3 regions of the Arthrobacter sp. NicSoilB8 genome follow, and region 1 is predicted to be linked to each of the others. Evidence: riboswitches for the same ligand, from Rfam matches in the RefSeq annotation. Region 1 holds a riboswitch; each other region holds the start of a gene.
What was found. A riboswitch is a leader RNA that binds a small molecule or an ion and turns the genes downstream of it on or off. The one in region 1 is predicted to bind cyclic di-AMP.
Positions count from the first base shown of each region.

Region 2: it holds a riboswitch for cyclic di-AMP, as region 1 does, so the genes downstream of both, LDO15_RS12880 (hypothetical protein) here and LDO15_RS04090 (M23 family metallopeptidase) in region 1, are expected to answer to the same signal.
Region 3: it holds a riboswitch for cyclic di-AMP, as region 1 does, so the genes downstream of both, LDO15_RS03395 (hypothetical protein) here and LDO15_RS04090 (M23 family metallopeptidase) in region 1, are expected to answer to the same signal.

Region 1 is NZ_AP024655.1:895,751-901,518, forward strand. Features, by position in the region: gene LDO15_RS04075 (MFS transporter) at 1-166, shown strand, start outside; gene serC (phosphoserine transaminase) at 156-1,286, opposite strand; gene LDO15_RS04085 (metal-dependent transcriptional regulator) at 1,632-2,327, shown strand; cyclic di-AMP (ydaO/yuaA leader) riboswitch at 2,478-2,691, shown strand; gene LDO15_RS04090 (M23 family metallopeptidase) at 2,696-3,517, shown strand; cyclic di-AMP (ydaO/yuaA leader) riboswitch at 3,640-3,823, shown strand; gene LDO15_RS04095 (NlpC/P60 family protein) at 4,119-4,877, shown strand; gene LDO15_RS04100 (HNH endonuclease) at 5,102-5,602, shown strand; gene LDO15_RS04105 (NTP transferase domain-containing protein) at 5,715-5,768, shown strand, end outside.
Region 2 is NZ_AP024655.1:2,860,766-2,866,533, forward strand. Features, by position in the region: gene LDO15_RS12870 (response regulator transcription factor) at 1-449, shown strand, start outside; gene LDO15_RS12875 (HAMP domain-containing sensor histidine kinase) at 442-1,446, shown strand; gene LDO15_RS12880 (hypothetical protein) at 1,627-2,298, opposite strand; cyclic di-AMP (ydaO/yuaA leader) riboswitch at 2,303-2,507, opposite strand; gene LDO15_RS12885 (hypothetical protein) at 2,681-2,935, shown strand; gene LDO15_RS12890 (cation:proton antiporter) at 3,091-4,296, shown strand; gene LDO15_RS12895 (DNA alkylation repair protein) at 4,333-5,031, opposite strand; gene LDO15_RS12900 (DUF4430 domain-containing protein) at 5,232-5,768, shown strand, end outside.
Region 3 is NZ_AP024655.1:727,084-732,851, reverse strand. Features, by position in the region: gene LDO15_RS03410 (hypothetical protein) at 1-456, opposite strand, end outside; gene LDO15_RS03405 (response regulator transcription factor) at 703-1,443, shown strand; gene LDO15_RS03400 (HAMP domain-containing sensor histidine kinase) at 1,447-3,075, shown strand; cyclic di-AMP (ydaO/yuaA leader) riboswitch at 3,204-3,391, shown strand; gene LDO15_RS03395 (hypothetical protein) at 3,391-4,209, shown strand; gene LDO15_RS03390 (bifunctional glycosyltransferase family 2/GtrA family protein) at 4,376-5,768, shown strand, end outside.

The sequences.
Region 1 (5,768 bases):
CGGCTCCCGCCAGGGCGGTCAGCACGGTGATCAGCGGGGCGACCTGCTGGGCGCCCAGGGTGCGCAGCCGGGCGTGCGTCCCGACGGTCCTGCCGGGAACGACGACGGCGCCGCCGCGGCACCGGGCCGGGACGACGCCGTCGGACGCCGAGGCTCTACTTCTTGAGTTCCGCCACCACGAAATCGATGCATTCGAGCAGCGCAGAGACATCGTCCGGCTCGATTGCCACAAAGGTGGCGATGCGCAGCTGGTTCCGGCCCAGCTTGCGGTACGGCTCGGTGTCGACGATGCCGTTGGCGCGGAGCACCTTGGCGATGGCGGAGGCATCGACCGATTCGTCGAAGTCGATAGTAGCGATCACGTTGGAGCGGTCCTCGGCCCTGGCCACGAACGGGGTGGCGTAGCCGGATGCCTCGGCCCAGCGGTAGATCCGGCCGGCCGAATCAGCGGTCCGTGCCGAGGCGAAGTCCAGGCCGCCGTTGGCGTTGAGCCACTGCACCTGGGCATCCAGGGTGACCAGGGTGGCCAGCGCGGGGGTGTTGTAGGTCTGGTTCAGCCGCGAGTTGTCGATGGCCGTCTGAAGGTCCAGGAAATCGGGGATCCAGCGGTTGCTGGCCTTGATCTGTGCCGCCCGCTCCAGCGCGGCCGGGGAGAACAGGCCGAGCCACAGGCCGCCGTCGGATGCGAAGTTCTTCTGCGGCGCAAAGTAGTAGACGTCGGACTCCGCCACGTCCACGTCCAGCCCGCCCGCGGCCGACGTAGCATCCACCAGCACGAGCGAGCCTTCGTCGGCGCCTGCCACACGCCGGACGGGAGCGGCCACGCCGGTGGACGTCTCATTCTGCGGCCACGCGTAGACGTCGACGCCGGACTCCGCGACGGCGGTGGGACGCGTGCCGGGCTCGGCCTTGATGATGGAGGACTCGGCGAGGAACGGCGCCTTGTTGGTAGCCGAAGCAAACTTCGAACCGAACTCACCGAAGGACAGGTGCTGCGCCTTGTTCTCCACGAGCCCGAAGCTGGCAATGTCCCAGAACGCGGTGGAGCCGCCGACACCGAGGATCACTTCGTAGCCTTCCGGGGCACGGAAGAACTCGCTGAGGCCGCTGCGGACGGAGCCGACCAGGTTCTTCACGGGCGCCTGGCGGTGCGAGGTCCCCAGCAGCTTCGCCGATGCCGCGGCGAGGGCCTCCATCTGCTCCGGTCGGACCTTGGACGGCCCGGCGCCGAACCGTCCGTCCTGGGGGAGGAGGTTGGCGGGGATCGTGATGCTGGTGTCGCTCACAGTTGCTCCAATTTTCGGCTGGTTCGTAGCGTGGCTGGGAGATGGCCTGATGGGGATGGCTACAACGGACACCCCTCTTTATTCTGCCTTGCCATTTTGCCTCACAGGTCCCGGCGATACGGAAAATGGGCTGTCACAGTCCGGTCATTGAGACGCCGCGCGAAGGGCCGGAGGGCGGACGGCGTGAGGCCGCCCGGGCAGGACGAAGGATTATCCGGAGTAATTCAAAATAGGCTAGGCTGTCCTGCGAACGTACGGCGGATCTCGCCAGGGCGCATCCTGCACGCAGCCCGCACGCGGTACGGTGGGAATGACGCAAGGACTGCGCTCGAGGAGCTGAGCTGAATGACGGATCTGATCGATACCACGGAGATGTATCTTCGGACCATTCTGGAACTTGAAGAAGAAAACATCGTCGCCCTCCGCGCCCGCATCGCCGAACGGCTCCGCCACTCCGGCCCCACCGTTTCCCAGACCATCGGCCGGATGGAACGTGACGGGCTGGTGGTTGTTTCGGGCGACCGGCACCTTGAGCTGACAGAAACCGGGCGGAAACGCGCCGTCGGCGTGATGCGCAAGCACCGTCTCGCCGAACGTCTGCTGGCTGACGTGATCGGGCTCGACTGGGCCTACGTCCACGAGGAAGCCTGCCGCTGGGAGCACGTCATGAGTGAACGCGTCGAGCGACGCATCTTCGAGATGCTCAACCACCCCACGGTTTCGCCCTACGGGAACCCGATTCCGGGGCTTGCGGAACTGGGCGGTGCGCCCTCCGGCGCCCACATGGACGGGGTTGTGAACCTGCTGGACGCCATGGCCGGCTACGGTCCGGGCTCGCGGATCAGGGTCAACCGGCTCGCGGAGCCGATCCAGGTGGAACCGGAGCTCCTGGCCCAGCTCGACGAGGGCGGAATCCGGCCCGGTGCGCTGGTGTCGCTGGAGCGGGTCGGGGAGTACATCTCGGTCCGGGTCCCGGATATCGAAGGCGCGCTGGAGCTGCCGCCCGAGGTTGCCGCGCACGTGTTTGTAACAGTCGCCTGACCAGCCACGACGTCCCGGAGATGGGACGACCCATGAGTTGTGCACAAAAGCGATTACGGATTTATTACCGGGCGGCTTAATCGCCTATAGTTAGTGGCCAGTACCGATACCAAAGCGTTACCTGATCCGAAGCCGAGCCCTGCCAGCGGATCAGTCGCAGAACCACCTTCTGGCAGGGGCGGGGGAACCACTTTCGGCTGCTTCTTCGGCAGCCTTGGGGTGAAGTCCGTCAGCGGCAAGCAACTTCCACCGAGGGATCCCTGAGGATGCCCCTGTGTCTGGGCGCTTGCAACGGCGGACCGGGTCTTTGATCTCTCTGACCCGAATCCGACAGCTAACTTCGCAGGCTATCCAGAGAGGAACCGTTCTTGACCACCCAGACCGCCAGGGGCCGTCGCCGCGCGAGCGGTCCCGCTCCGGAGCCGCGTCCCGTACTCGCCTATACGGCCGAACGCCCGCGCGACGTGCACCGGGATGAACGCCGTCGCCGGCGCGGTCCGTTCCGTCAGGTAACGGACTTCGCAGCGGCCAGCGGCGTCGGGCAGAAGGCCGGGATCGCCCTGGCCGCAACCGGCCTGATCCTCACGGTAACGGTCCCCGTCACCAGCCCGGTCATGGCCTCGAACACCGACGGATCGGGCGCCCTGGCCGCCGCAGTGCAGCCGGATGTCACGGCTGCCGCCGCCGCGAAGGTCGATTTCAGCCGCACCGCCGTCACCACCAAGGGCGATCCGGACGGGAAGCTCAAGCAGCTGCTGAGTGCGCAGTCCGTGGGCAGCATCACCCGTGCGGCATCGGCCGGCACGCTCGGTGCGCCGCTGGACCAGATGGTCACGGCCTCGCCGTTCGGCTACCGCGTCAGCCCCATCACCGGCGGCGCGGGCGAGTTCCACCGCGGCCAGGATTACGTCGCCCAGTGCGGCACTCAGGTCCATGCAGCGGCCAGCGGCACCGTTACCTTCAACGGATGGCACCCCTACGGCGGCGGAAACCGCGTGGTGATCGATCACGGCAACGGCCTGGAGACCACGTACAACCACCTGTCCTCGTCGTCGGTCACGGTCGGCCAGAAGGTCTCCCGCGGCGATGTCATTGCGATGAGCGGCACCACGGGCGCCTCCACGGGCTGCCACCTTCACTTTGAAGTCATGGTCAACGGCGATGTCGTTGACCCGCTCGGCTGGCTCTAGAAAGATGATGGGCCGCTCTCAAATCCACGCGACACGCCGTGATCTGAATGTGACATTGGGTCCGGACTCCTGTAGGGTTTGAAGCACGCCAACTTTTCCGAAGTTGGCGCTCTTGAGTGGATTGCCTAGCTCTGCCACCGCTCAAGGTCCGTTCGCATTACATCGTCTGGCAGGGGCGGGGGAACCAATTTTGGCCTTCGAAAGAAGGCCTTGGGGTTAAGTCGCAACGCTTCCCAGGAAGCAGCGCGGCCGGGTGACTCCCATCCGAATCCGACAGCTCACCTCGTAGGCATTGGGAGAGGCTACTTTCGTGTCTTCACGCCACAATGCTGCGCGTCTGCGCACTGGCGCGGCTCTTATGAGCCCGCTGAAATCCATGTCTCGTGCCGCCCTTGCCGGCGCCCGGATTGGATCACGTTCCGCTGGCTCGATTTCCACTGAGTCCGGACAGCATGCAGTTCCCGCTTTTGGCGCGTCTTCGCAGTACACCCTTCGCTAAGTAACCCATTTCGGGGCGATCCGGCGTACCCCCAAGATGCCGGAGCGTCCTCAGTCCGCGCCCAAAAACGCGCGGTCCAAGGATCACGAAAGAGAGAACTTAATGACTACTCGTGCAACCATTGCACGGCACCGCGCCGAGGTCACCAAGACCAACTCGCTGGCTGTTATTGCCAAGGCAGTCGGCGACAACGCCGGCGGCATGGGCCGTCAGGCCGCGGTCATCGCCGCAGCTTCCGGTCTGGTTCTGACCAGTGGAATCGCAGCCAACGCTGCTGAGACCAACGTTCAGCGCGAATCCACCTCCGCTTCCGCCCTTGAGGTCCAGGCGTCCGCTCCGGCCACGATCTCGGCCGCGTCCACCATTGCGATCTCCTACGAGAAGCCCGCCGTCACCACGTCGCCGGCTCCCGTCGTCGAGGCTCCCAAGCCCGTCGTGCAGGTCCAGGACGCCACGGCTTCCCAGGCCGGCGGCGCCCAGCTTGGCGTCAGCGGCGGCGTCGCTGCGCAGGCTCCCGCCGGCATCGGAAGCGGCGCCGGGGCGACCATCGCCGCTGCCGCCTACGCACAGATCGGCGTGGCGCAGGACTGCACCGCCCTCGCCACCAACGCCCTGGCCGCGGCCGGCATCCACTACCACGGCTGGCCGGCAGGTTACCTGTCCCTCGGCCGCACCGTGAGCGCCGCCGAAGCACGTCCGGGCGACCTCGCCTACTACCAGAACGGCGGCGTGGGCCTGGCCCACATCGCTGTTTACGTCGGCAACGGCATGGCCGTCCACGGCGGCTGGAACGGTGGCACCACCGCGCTGTACAGCGTGAACGTCGGCTCCGGCCCGGTCTTCATCCGCGTCGGCGGCTAGGCACAAGCCCTCCGCACTTCAAAAGACCCCCGCCTCTTGTGAGGCGGGGGTCTTTTGCGTTACCGCCTCATTAACTTTCCGCGTCAATCACCGCGTCCGTGAAAAAATATTCGGTGATCCGGCAGTTGAGTGTTTACTCTTGTCTTGTCGATCCATAGCCCGACCATGCACAGGGCAGCCGGCCCTCGTGCCCCTGGCGGGTGCGGCCGTGAAGAGGTATGCGGATGCGCACACTCGTTCTGAATGCTGGATATGAACCGCTGGCGGTAGTGACCTTCCGCCGGGCGCTAGTCCTTGTCCTGACCGGAAAGGCCAGCGTCGTGGCCGAAGGTGAGGACCCTGTCGTCGGCCCCCAGGACATTTTGGGCCGCCCCTCCGTGATCCTCCTGAACCGGTACATCCGGCCGCGGTACAACACGATGACAGCGGTCAGCCGCCGCGGCGTGCTCCGCCGCGATGCCCACCGCTGCGCCTACTGCGGCAAGGCTGCCCACACCATCGACCACGTCCAGCCCAAGTCCCGGGGCGGCGCCGATTCCTGGGAGAACCTGGTCGCGGCCTGCCTGCGCTGCAACAACGCCAAGGGAGACCATACGCCAGCGGAGATGGGCTGGAAGGTCGGGTTCGTGCCGGGGCCGCCGAAGGGCACCATCTGGCAGATCAAGGAACTCGAAAAGCCGACGCCGGCGTGGGACCCGTTCCTGCTGCCTGAATCGGCCGCCTGAACCAGGCCCCTGCGTCGGTGACCCGGAGCGGCCGCCTGCCGCTCGAAGGAGCCGGGGGCGGCGCCGGCCCGGCGGCAACCGTCGGCAGCCCCCGCCGCGATAGGCTGAACCGGTGGAGTTCGATGCCATCATTCTCGCCGGGGGACGGTCGTCCCGCCTGGGCGGC
Region 2 (5,768 bases), 2.0 Mb from region 1:
TCGCCACGCCCATCCTGATCCTGACCGCCCTGGGCGATGCCGGCGAGAAAGTCCGGGGACTCGACGCCGGCGCCAACGATTACGTGACCAAGCCGTTCGACGCCGCCGAGCTGGCAGCACGCCTGCGTGCCCTGACGCGCACCTTTGCTCCGGCCGCGGCACCGTTGACGATCGGAGACTGGGAACTCGACCCGGCGCAACGCACCGTCCGGTCTGTCTATGGGCATGCGGTGTCACTGACAGCGAAAGAAGCCCAGCTCCTGGCGGCCCTTGCCGCGGAACCTGACCGGGTTTTCACCCGGGACGAACTCCTCGCGGCGTACTTCCACGCTTCCGACCAGCCCGGCATGATCGATACCTACGTTCACCACCTTCGCCGGAAGGTCGCCAAGGCCGTCATCCGCACCGTTCACGGCGTCGGCTACCAGATCGGCGACGCCAGTGAGTAATGCAGGGACCGACGGCGAAAATCCGGACCGCTCCACGCTGCGCAAGGCCTCGCTCAAGGTCGCCCTGCGGATCAGCGCCGCGTGCGCGGTCATGGTTCTCGGGCTCCTCGCCGCCACGGCCCTTTATCTCATGAATCAGCTCGCACATCCGGAAGTGCCGGGCCCGGCGGCCGGGACGGCCTACGCCTACCTGGATTCCAAGGATGTGCTCGAAGCCATGGTCATCGCCGGCGTGGCGGGAATCGTGCTGGCGGGCTTCGTCGGGTGGCTCAGCGCGCGCAGCGCCATCCGGCCCCTCGGCGACGCCTTGGCCCGGCAGCGGCGCTTCGTCCAGGACGCCAGCCACGAACTGCGCACGCCTTTGACCATCCTGGACACCCGGATCCAGCTCGCCCAGCGCAACACCGAACCCGAATCCAGGCAGGGCCAGGACCTGGCCCGGATCCGTGAGGACGCCGCCACGCTGACCGGAATTGTCAACGAACTGCTCCTCGCGGCAACCACGGACGCCCCGGACCGCTCGGCGCCGCCCGCCGATCTGGCCGGCGCCGCCGCCGGCGTCGCCGGGAGCCTTCAGCCGGTGGCCGGCCAGCGGGACGTGCGCCTGGATTTCTCCGCCGAGGCCCGGCCGCTGGCCCGGATCGACGCGAACGCTCTGCGCCGTGCGGTACTGGCCCTGGCTGACAACGCCCTCGCCCACACCCCTCCGGGCGGCCGCGTCAGCATCACGACGTCGATCGAGCAGCACCGCGCGGTCATCACCGTGGCGGACACGGGGACCGGCATCACGGGTGTGGATCAGGCCCGGATTTTTGATCGCTTCGTGCGGGCCTCCGCTACCGGCGGATCACAGGGACAGCGGAGCTTTGGCATCGGGCTGGCCCTGGTCCGGGAGATCGCGGTCGCTGCAGGCGGTTCCGTCGAGGTGGCCTCGACCGGTCCTGGGGGAACCGTCATGAAGATGACGCTCCCGCTGGCGGGCGTCGGAAATCCGTGAGAAGTCCGGACCCGCGCCGGGCGGACCATGACAATCATGCCCAGATCAATAAGCCCAGGCCAACCTGACCCATAGTAATCGGACATAGGAAAGACCGGCGATCGCTTGCCCCCAAGGGAATTCGATCGCCGGTCTTTCCGGTCTGGCTAATCCCGGGGGGACTGTTTGGCCCCTGCGGGCTTAGGCCCGGACGAAGGTCACGCCGCCGGTGGCGGTGAGCCAGGACAGCGGGTGGACCATCGTCGCGTTGACGCCGTTCATGCCGCCGCTGACTACCTGGCCGTTGCCGGCGTAGATGCCGACGTGGCCGGACTGGACCACCATGTCGCCGGGCTGCGGGGTCGCCACAATGGTTCCGAGGCCAAGGAAGGCGCGGGGGCCGATGTCGCCGACGGGCTTGCCCGCTGCGCCCAGGGCCTTTTCCACCATGGCGGTGCAGTCCTGGGTGATGCCCAGCTGGCTGTAGGCGGCCGAGAGCATGATGGCGTTCCGGCCACCGGCGGGCGCCGCAGCCGGGGCGGCGGCCGGAGCAGCCTGCACCTGCACGGTTGCCTTCGGTGCCGCCGCAGGCGCTGCGGGAGCCACTGCGGGAGCCGCGGCAATAGCCTTGGGCTGTTCGATGACGGGAGCGGCGACCGTGGCCACCGCGGGGCGGTCAAAGCTGATCTTGACGCTTGAATCGGCGCTGACCGGCGCGCTGACGAGTCCCTTGACGTCCAGAGTGGACGCCGGAGCGGAGTCGCGCTTCGCAGGTGCCGCGGCAGCGTTGGCTGCCATTCCGCTGGTGAGGACCAGGCCGGATGCGGCGGCGAGGACGGTGGCATGGCGCGCAAAAGTACGGATTGAAGACATGGATGTAGCCTCTCCCAATGCCTGCGAGGTGAGCTGTCGGATTCGGATGGGAGTCACCCGGCCGCACTCAAGGGCCCGTCGTTGCGGGCGCTGTGCGGCTTCACCCCAAGACCTGCATCTATCAGCAGGCCAAAAGTGGTTTCCCCGTCTCTGCCGGTCGTTGATGCGAGTTACCCCCGGGCCGCGGCAGAGTTAGGCAATCGGCTGGGGAGCGCCCGTATCGGAGACAACAGGCACATGTCCACGGTAGCGCGAACCGCACCCGAATGTCACATTAAGGTAACGGAGGCCACGGTGCCGGCCGGCAAATGCCCGTAGGGCGCCACGGCTTTTCGCACATAGGATGATGCCACCAGCACCACCTTCGAAGCGGAGGCCCGAAATGAACAGCCACTGTGTCGCCATCTGCCAGTTGAGCAACCAGCCCCAGGAGGATTTCGACGTCAACACCGAACTGCTGATCCTGGACGGCGGGGACGTCCACGTGTCCACCTGGGATGCTGAACCGCGGGACGGCGGCTTCGACGAGCACGTCCTGAACGACCGGGTGGACGCGCTCGGGTTCATGGTGGTCAATGACTGGGCCTTCCTGGACGGGAAGGCGTATGCGGTAGTGGAGCGGCGGACTGCACCTTAGACGCAGGCACCTTAGACGCACGGCACAGTTGGCGCACGGCACCGCAGAGGGGACTAATCTCATTCCATGATGAAGGAGCCGACGGCCGGCATCACCGCCATCCCGGTCGCGCTTGCCTGCCCGACAGTCCAACGGCCGGCCTGCAGCGGCGAGCCGTGACGTTCCTGTCCTTGGCGCTGATCGCCGTCGTCGCACTGGCCGGCCCGCTGCTGGCACTGCCGGTGCGCTGGCGGTTGCCTGTGGTGCTGGGTGAACTGCTCGCCGGCATCGTGATCGGGCGGTCGGGATTGGCCCTCGTGGACCCCTCCGATCCGACGTTTAGCCTGCTGGCCAACATCGGGTTCGCGCTGATGATGTTTGTGGCCGGAACCCACGTTCCCGTGAGGGATCCTCAGATCCGCTCCGCCCTCGGCAAGGGGGCCCGCCGGGCGACGGCGGCGGCGGCGGCGGCGGTGGCAGTCGGCACCGGCATCGGCCTGCTCTTCGGGACTGGTCATGCCCCGCTCTACGTCGTGCTGCTGGCGTCCTCTTCGGCTGCCCTGGTCCTTCCAATCGTCGATTCGCTGCGCCTGGGCGGACCCGATGTCGTCGCCATGACAGCGCAGGTGGCAATCGCCGACATCGCCTGCATTGTGGCGCTGCCGCTCCTGGTGGATCCGCCCCACGCCGGCCGGGCGGCGCTCGGCGCACTCACCGTGACCGGCTGTGCGGTGGCGCTCTATGTCGCGCTGCGCTGGCTGGAGGACAAGGGCATCCGCGGGCGCGTGCACCGTCTCTCGGAAAACCGCAAGTTCGCCCTCGAGCTGAGGTTCCAACTGGCGGCGCTGTTTGCAATGGCCGGCGTGGCGACTTTCAGCAACGTGTCGGTGATGATGGCGGGTTTTTCCTTCGGCCTGGTGGTGGCCGCCGTCGGCGAACCGCGGCGGCTGGCCCGGCAGCTGTTCGCCCTTAGCGACGGCTTCCTGGGGCCGGTGTTTTTCGTCTGGCTGGGAGCCTCATTGACGCTGAGGGACCTGGCCGGGCATCCGGACATGATTGGTCTGGGCCTGGCCCTGGGTGCCGGGACGCTGCTGACGCACGCCGGCCTGGTGTTCCTCGGGCTCCCGCTGCCCCTCGGGGTGTTGTCCGCGGCCCAGCTCGGCGTGCCCGTGGCGGCGGCGAGCATCGGGACGCAGCTGCAGGTGCTGCTCCCCGGCGAGGCCGCCGCGCTGCTGGTGGGCGCACTGGTCACCATCGCCGCGAGCGCTGTTGCCGGTTCACGGGCGGCCAGGACGTTCGCGCTTCCCGCGAATTCCGGCGGAAAATCCGGCGGGGCCGGCACCATTGTCGGCCCAGGCGACCCGGGCGATCCCCAAGGCTGAGCGAGGGCGCGGGCAGCCGCTGCCGGGGCGGACCGGTCACCCTCGGGCGGACGTGAACTGCAGCTCGGGCCTCTTCTTCGCCATCTCCGCCAGGACCCGGGAAACCGCCTCCCGGACCACCGCGCCGTCGGTGAGGGCGTCGGCGTCGGCCTCGGAAGTGAACCTCCCGGAGGTCCCGTCGAGCACGGAAACGGCGTGGCGGACGAATCTGTCCCAGTCCCCTGCGCCCGCGCGCAGCGCCAGCAGCGGCGAGAGCAGCGCGGCCCGGCGCAGCCAGGCGTCAGGCTCACGCACCCACCGGTCCAGCACGCTGTCGGCCCGCACCCGGCTCAGTACGTCGAGTCCGTTCACTAGGGGGCCGACGACGTCGACTGCGAGCGGGTCCACGAGGTCCCGCACCCTCGCCTCCCGGATGAAGCCCTCCAGCCGGGTGAGGTCGGAGTTGGTCAACAGCAACACATTCGTCTGCAGCAGCACCACCGCGGCCAGGCGCCGCTCGAAAACCGGCAACGCCCACAGTTCCGAGCTCAGCGCTGTGATCTCATCACGGGACAGCCCGGGATAGCGGCGGCCGGCGTTGCGGATGGTTCCCCGCACCGCACCCACGGAGGCGCCGTAAACCCGGAGCCCGCTGCCCCCGGGTTCCTTTCCCAGCCGGGACTGCAGTTCGTCCGCACGGCTCCAGGAACTCTCCTGCTGCAGCGCGGCGTCAATGAATTCGCCAGCATCACTCACGGGTCCATTCTTGCCCCTCACTGCCCGCGGCGGAAACGCGGTACCAACCCGTCCTGAGCGGCCCCTTCGAAGGGTCCCTCTGACTCGCCCGTCTGTCCCGCCTGTGTCCCCGTCTGCCTGTCCGGCTGCCTGTCCGACTGCCTGTCGGTCTGCCTAGACTGATCAGGTCAGGTCTCCGATCGAAAGCGGTTCACGAAACCATGCACACCAAGCTGTCACTCGCCGTCGCACTTTCCGCCGTGACGCTGGGGGTGGCGGCGTGCGCTGCCCCCGCGCCGTCCACCGCGCCGTCGGCCCAGGCCCCGGCGCCGGCGGCGGCCGCCGACTTTGCCTTGGACACCGCAGGGGCGCCCGGCCGGATCGCCCAGGCCGGCCTTGAGGTGCTGACAGCAGAGGGCAATGTCGACCACTATCACGCTCATCTGGACGTACTGAAGGACGGCAAGCCCGTCGCGGTGCCGGCCAATATCGGCATCACCGCCGGACCGGACCACAGGCCCAACGGCATCTCAGCGCTGCACACCCACGACACCACGGGCGTGGTCCACATCGAGTCCCCCACCGCGGGCCGGGTCTTCACCCTCGGGCAGTTCCTGACGGAATGGGGCGTCCTCGGAGGCAGCGGCGCCCCGGGCACGGGGGCGGGACCGCTGGACGGCTGGACCCTCTACGTGAACGGCCAGAAGTACGACGCCGGCATCCGGGACCTCCCGCTGAAAGCGCATGACGAGATCCTC
Region 3 (5,768 bases), 170 kb from region 1:
GGCGCCTTGTCCGCCAGCCGCGCCGAGCGTCGTTCCGTCGGCTGCCGCAGAACTTGAGGTGAGGGCGTAGACTCCCACGCCCGCCCCGACTGCCAGGACGGCTGCGGCCCCGGCGACGGCGAGCGCGCGCCGAGGGGTCCATGGCTTGGACGCAGTGGATGTTTTAGGGAAGGCTCCCGGCGCGCCCCAGCCTGCTGCGGCAGCAGGGGCCGGCGGCTCCTGCCGGGGCATGCCCCAGGCGGGGGCCGACGCAGGAACCGTCGACGCCGGGGGCAGCGCACCCCAGCCGGAGACAACGGCGGCGGCCGGCTGCCCGGCGTCGTGCGGCCCGGTGGTAGCGCCGGGGGCCGGCTGCCCGGCCGCAGGGGGCGTGTTCACTGGTGCGGGCGCCGTCGCGGCGCCGGGGTCGGATGCTGGGGCTGGCCCGGAACCGGTTCCGGGATGCTGACCGCTCATGGTGTTTCTCCTTCAGGGGGTGCGGATCTGTGTTCACCCCCAGAGTGCTGAGCGATCCTGTGCCTGGGCTGTGCGGGCCGACAGCCGTGCCTGTGACCTTCCGGCGGGACCGAAAGGTCGGCTGGATGTCCCGTCGATCGAGCCAGTCGGGCCCCGCCGAGGCGTCCAGCTCGCTAGGCTGGGATTCACAGGTGCCGCACAGGGTCCCCAAAGCCCCGCCTAACCGGCAGATCGGAGAGTTGTCCCATGGCCACTTCGCACTCCATGACCAACAACCTTCCCCAGCTCACGCACCCGGACGGCTCCCCCATCCGCGCCCTCGTGGTGGATGACGAGCCCAGCCTCTCCGAACTCATGAGCATGGGCCTGCGGATGGCAGGCTGGTCCGTGGCCGTGGCGGCCGACGGGCCCGCTGCGGTCCGGCTTGCCAAGGAATTCCGTCCCGACGTGCTGGTGCTGGACGTGATGCTTCCCGGGTTCGACGGCGTCGAGCTGCTCAGCAGGATCCGCGCGTTCGCGCCGGAGGTGCCGGCGCTGTTCCTGACGGCCAAGGACGCCGTCCAGGACCGCATTACCGGTCTGGCGGCGGGCGGCGACGACTACGTCACGAAGCCGTTCAGCATGGAAGAGGTCCTGCTGCGCCTGCACCGGCTGGTCCAGCGCTCCGGGGTGGCCGCCATGGACACCGCCGAACTCGTGGTGGGCGACCTTGTGCTCAATGTCGATACTCGTGAAGTCACCCGGGCCGGCGAGGAGCTGCACCTGACCGCCACGCAGTTCGAACTGCTGCGCTACCTCATGGAGAACCCCAAGCGGGTCATCAGCAAGGCCCAGATTCTGGACCGGGTCTGGGACTATGACTTCGGCGGCCAGGCGAACATCGTGGAACTGTACATTTCCTACCTCCGCAAGAAGGTCGACGCCAACCACGCGCCCATGATCCACACCGTGCGAGGCGCAGGCTACGTCCTCAAGCCGGCGGACTGATCCGTGCCCTCACTTTCCGGTGTGACCCGCGTCCCCGGGCGCGATTGGCGCAACCCCTCCACGTGGCACTTGCGCACCCGACTGGTCCTCGTGGCCATGGCGTTGCTCGTGGCCATCTGCGGCGCTGTGGGACTGTTCAGCTATGCCTCCATGGACTTGTTCCTGACCCGGCAGCTCGATGACCAGCTCAGCCAGGCCTCCCACCGCTCGAGCGAGTTCGGCCGGCCCGTGTCCGGCAACCCGGACGGGCGTCCGGACCCTCTTGAGGCCCGGGGGCAGGGCATCGGCACGCTCAACGCACGCATACAGGGCGGAGAGGTCAGCAACCCCGGCTTCCTGGCCGGGGACGCCACCCGCAAGAGCCTTTCCCCGGACGACAACGCCGTCCTCCTGGCGCTCACCCCGAACGGGCTGCCGGTGGACCGGACCCTCTCGGCCGGGGACTACCGGCTCACTGCCGTGCGTGCACCCTACGGCGACGTGATCGTTACCGGGCTCCCGCTGGCAGAAAAACAAAACACCCTGGCCTCGCTGGTCTGGACCATGGTGGTGGTCTCCGCGGGCGGGCTCGTGCTGATCGGCCTCGCCGGGACGGCTGTGATCCGGCGGACCATGAAGCCGCTGGAACAGCTCTCCGAGGTTGCCACCAAGGTTTCCCGCCTCCCGCTGGACGCGGGCGAGGTGGCGCTCGGGGTGCGCGTCCCGGCGTCGGTGGCCCATCCGGGAACCGAGGTGGGCAGCGTGGGTTACGCGCTGAACCAGATGCTGGACAACGTCTCCAACGCCCTCGAGGCACGGCAGGAAAGCGAAATGAAGGTGCGGCAGTTCGTTGCCGACGCCTCGCACGAGCTCCGCACTCCGCTCACGGCCATCCGCGGCTACACCGAGCTGATGCGGATGACCGAGCACTTCACGCCCGACGGCGAGAAATCCCTCGCCCGCGTGCAGAGCCAGTCCGAGCGCATGACCACCCTCGTGGAAGACCTGCTACTGCTGGCACGGCTGGACGAGGGGCAGCCGCTCAAGGTCACCGACGTCGACCTCACCCAGCTGGCCATCGAGACGGTGAGCGATGAAAAGGTCATGGCCCCGGACCGCATCTGGCAGCTGGAACTCCCGGACGAGCCCGTGGTGGTGCGGGGGGATGCGACCCAGCTGCACCAGGTCCTCGCCAACCTCCTGTCCAACGCACGCAAGCACACGGAACCCGGGACGAAGGTGGTCACGGGGGTCATGCGTTCGGCTGACGGCAGCGCGGTGGTCACAGTGACGGACAACGGCAGCGGCATCGACCCCGAATTCGTCGGACGCGTCTTCGCCCGCTTCGCCCGGGCCGACGCCTCGCGCACCAATCGGGCGGGCACCGCCGCCCAGCCTGCGGTCGCAGCGGCGGGAGCCCGCACTGCGTCCGGCACCCTTTCCGGCACGGTTTCCGGCGGTTTGTCCGCAGCCTCCAGAGCTGCGGGCATGGCGGCTCCCGCGCCGACCTCCGAGGGGACGAGCGGGTTGGGCCTGTCCATTGTCCAGTCGATCGTGGAGGCCCACGGAGGGACCGTCGAGGTCACGTCCAGGCCCGGCCGGACGGAGTTCGCCGTTCGGCTGCCCGCGGCACCCCCATCCGCGCCCGCGTAAGCCCACGAATGCGGCCCAAGGGTCTACACAAGCCGACACCCCGCCGCTGTGACTCCTGTTACCAAAATGTGACTTAAGCGTCGCCGTCCTGTAGCGTCGTAGGAGTGCGCTGCCATCGGCGCCGCACATCCGGATGGACGCCAAACTCTGCCGCTTCCCGGATTCCGCTAGACGAGGCAGAGGCGGGGGACCCAGAGTTCCCGGGCATTCTGCACATATGCGCCCTTGGGGTGAAGCCGACACGTGACTTTTCCGTGCGGCCGGATGACCTCATCCGAACCCGACAGCTAACTCCGCAGGCGTTGAGAGGCGATCATGACTGAACTCCAGGTACAAACGCGCCCTGACGGCGTTGCACACTCCACGAAGTCGCGTCACCGCGCCGAACCAGCCAAGCAGGCATCCGCCCTGTCGCGGCTGGCCACCGGGCTCGGCATCACCGGCCACCGCGCCGCCGTCGTCACCGTCGCCTGCGCAATGCTGGTGGGCGGCGCCGCCGCCAGCCAGGCAGCAGAACCGGGAACGCACGGGGCGAATGTTGCGAACACCTCGACGGCCACCAGTGCCGACCCGCTGGCCAAGCTCAACTTCGAACGCGTCCAGATCGCTGCTCCCACCGCTCCGGCGGGAAAAAACGTGGCCCCCACGCTCCCGGAAGTTAAGGCCGCCGAACCGCCGGCCGCCCCGGCTGCTGCTGCCCCCGCGCCCGCACCGGCACCCGCCGCGGCCCCCGCACCCGCTCCTGCAGCGGCACCCGCGGCAGCACCTGCGCCGGCTCCCGCTCCCGTGGCAGCACCGGCTCCGGCGGCGGCTCCGGTCGCAGTCGACGATCCCGCCGGCGCGCAGGCCTACGCCGCCGCCCAGCTGGGCAGCTACGGCTGGGCTCCGGGCCAGATGCAGTGCCTGCAGAAGCTCTGGACCAAGGAATCGGACTGGAAGACGACCGCCAAGAACCCCAGCAGCGGCGCCTACGGCGTGGTCCAGTCCCTGCCAGCCTCGAAGATGGCGAGCGCCGGCGCCGATTACCTGACGAACTACCGGACCCAGATCAACTGGGGCCTGAACTACGTCAAGACGCGCTACGGCTCACCCTGCGGCGCCCTGAACTTCCACTTGGCGCACAACTGGTACTAAGCCGGCACCAGCCGGCCCCGCCTGCCCAGCCCCTCCTTGGAGGCCCCGGATCCTCGTGATCCGGGGCCTCTTAGGCGTGTGCCATACCGGGAGCGGGCCGAACTTCCACAGCCCCCGCACAGCTTGACCCTAAAGCCCTCATATGGGCCGCCGGGAAAGTTGAGCCATGACATTCACAGACCAGGGCACAGGAACCCTTCCCCGCTCCGCGGCGCCGCCGGCCGGTCCGGCGGCGTCCGCCGCCACGTCAGAACGTGCACCGTCCGGGTCTGCACTGTCCGGGCCTGCACCGTCCGGGCCTGCCTCATCGGGGCATGTGCTGGCCGATACTCCCGTCCCTGGCCCGTTTGACGGGCCTCTGACCAGCCACGGCAGCCGGCGCTCACCCATAGACACGCGTACCAGCACACCGGTGCTGGATGTCGCCATCCCGGTCTTCAACGAGGAACGGGACCTCGAAGCTTGCCTGCGCCGGCTCCATACTTACCTTCTCGGCTCCTTCCCGCACCCGTTCCGGATCACCGTGGCGGACAACGCCAGCACCGACGGGACGCTCAAGACGGCCGAACGCGTAGCCCGCGAGCTGCGCGAGGTGAACGTGGTCCACATGGCCGAAAAAGGCCGCGGCCATGCCCTTCGCAAGGTATGGCTTGCCTCGCCGTCGCCGGTCCTGGCATACATGGACGTGGACCTCTCCACCGATCTGGCAGCGCTCGGTCCCCTCCTCGCCCCGCTCATTTCGGGGCACTCCGACCTGGCGATCGGGACCCGGCTGACCCGCAACTCGCGCGTCGTCCGCGGCCCCAAACGGGAATTCATCTCGCGCAGCTACAACTTCCTGCTGCAGTCACTCCTCGGCGCCCACTTTAGCGACGCGCAGTGCGGCTTCAAGGCAATCCGGGCGGACGTGGCACGGCAGCTGCTGCCCCACACGCTGGACAACGCTTGGTTCTTCGACACCGAACTGCTGGTCCTGGCCGAAAAGTGCGGCCTGCGCGTCCACGAAGTCCCGGTGGACTGGACCGACGACCCCGATTCCAGCGTGGACATCATCCAGACTGCCCTCGCGGACCTGCGCGGCATGGCACGGCTGAGCCGTGACCTGGTCTCCGGCCGGATTCCGGTTCCCGAACTGCGTGCCGCCCTGGCCCGCGGGCCGCTGCCGGCCTCATCACGGTCCCAGGAACAAAGCCCCGGCGGAAGCCTCTTCGGACAGCTCGTCCGCTTCGGCAGCATCGGGGTGGCCTCCACCCTCGCGTACCTGGTGATCTTCCTGCTCTGCCGCGGGATCATGGACCCGCAGCTGGCCAACTTCCTCGCGTTGCTCACCACCGCCGTGGCCAACACAGCGGCCAACCGGCGCTTCACATTCGGCATCCAAGGACGCAGCCAGGCGGCACGCCACCACTTCGAGGGACTGCTGGTCTTCGGGATCGGGCTCGCCCTGACCTCGGGCGCCCTCGCCCTGGTTCACGGCGCGTCAGGCGGGTCCCCGGACCGCTGGCTCGAACTCGTCACGGTCACCGCCGCCAACCTGGCGGCCACGGCCGTCAAATTCC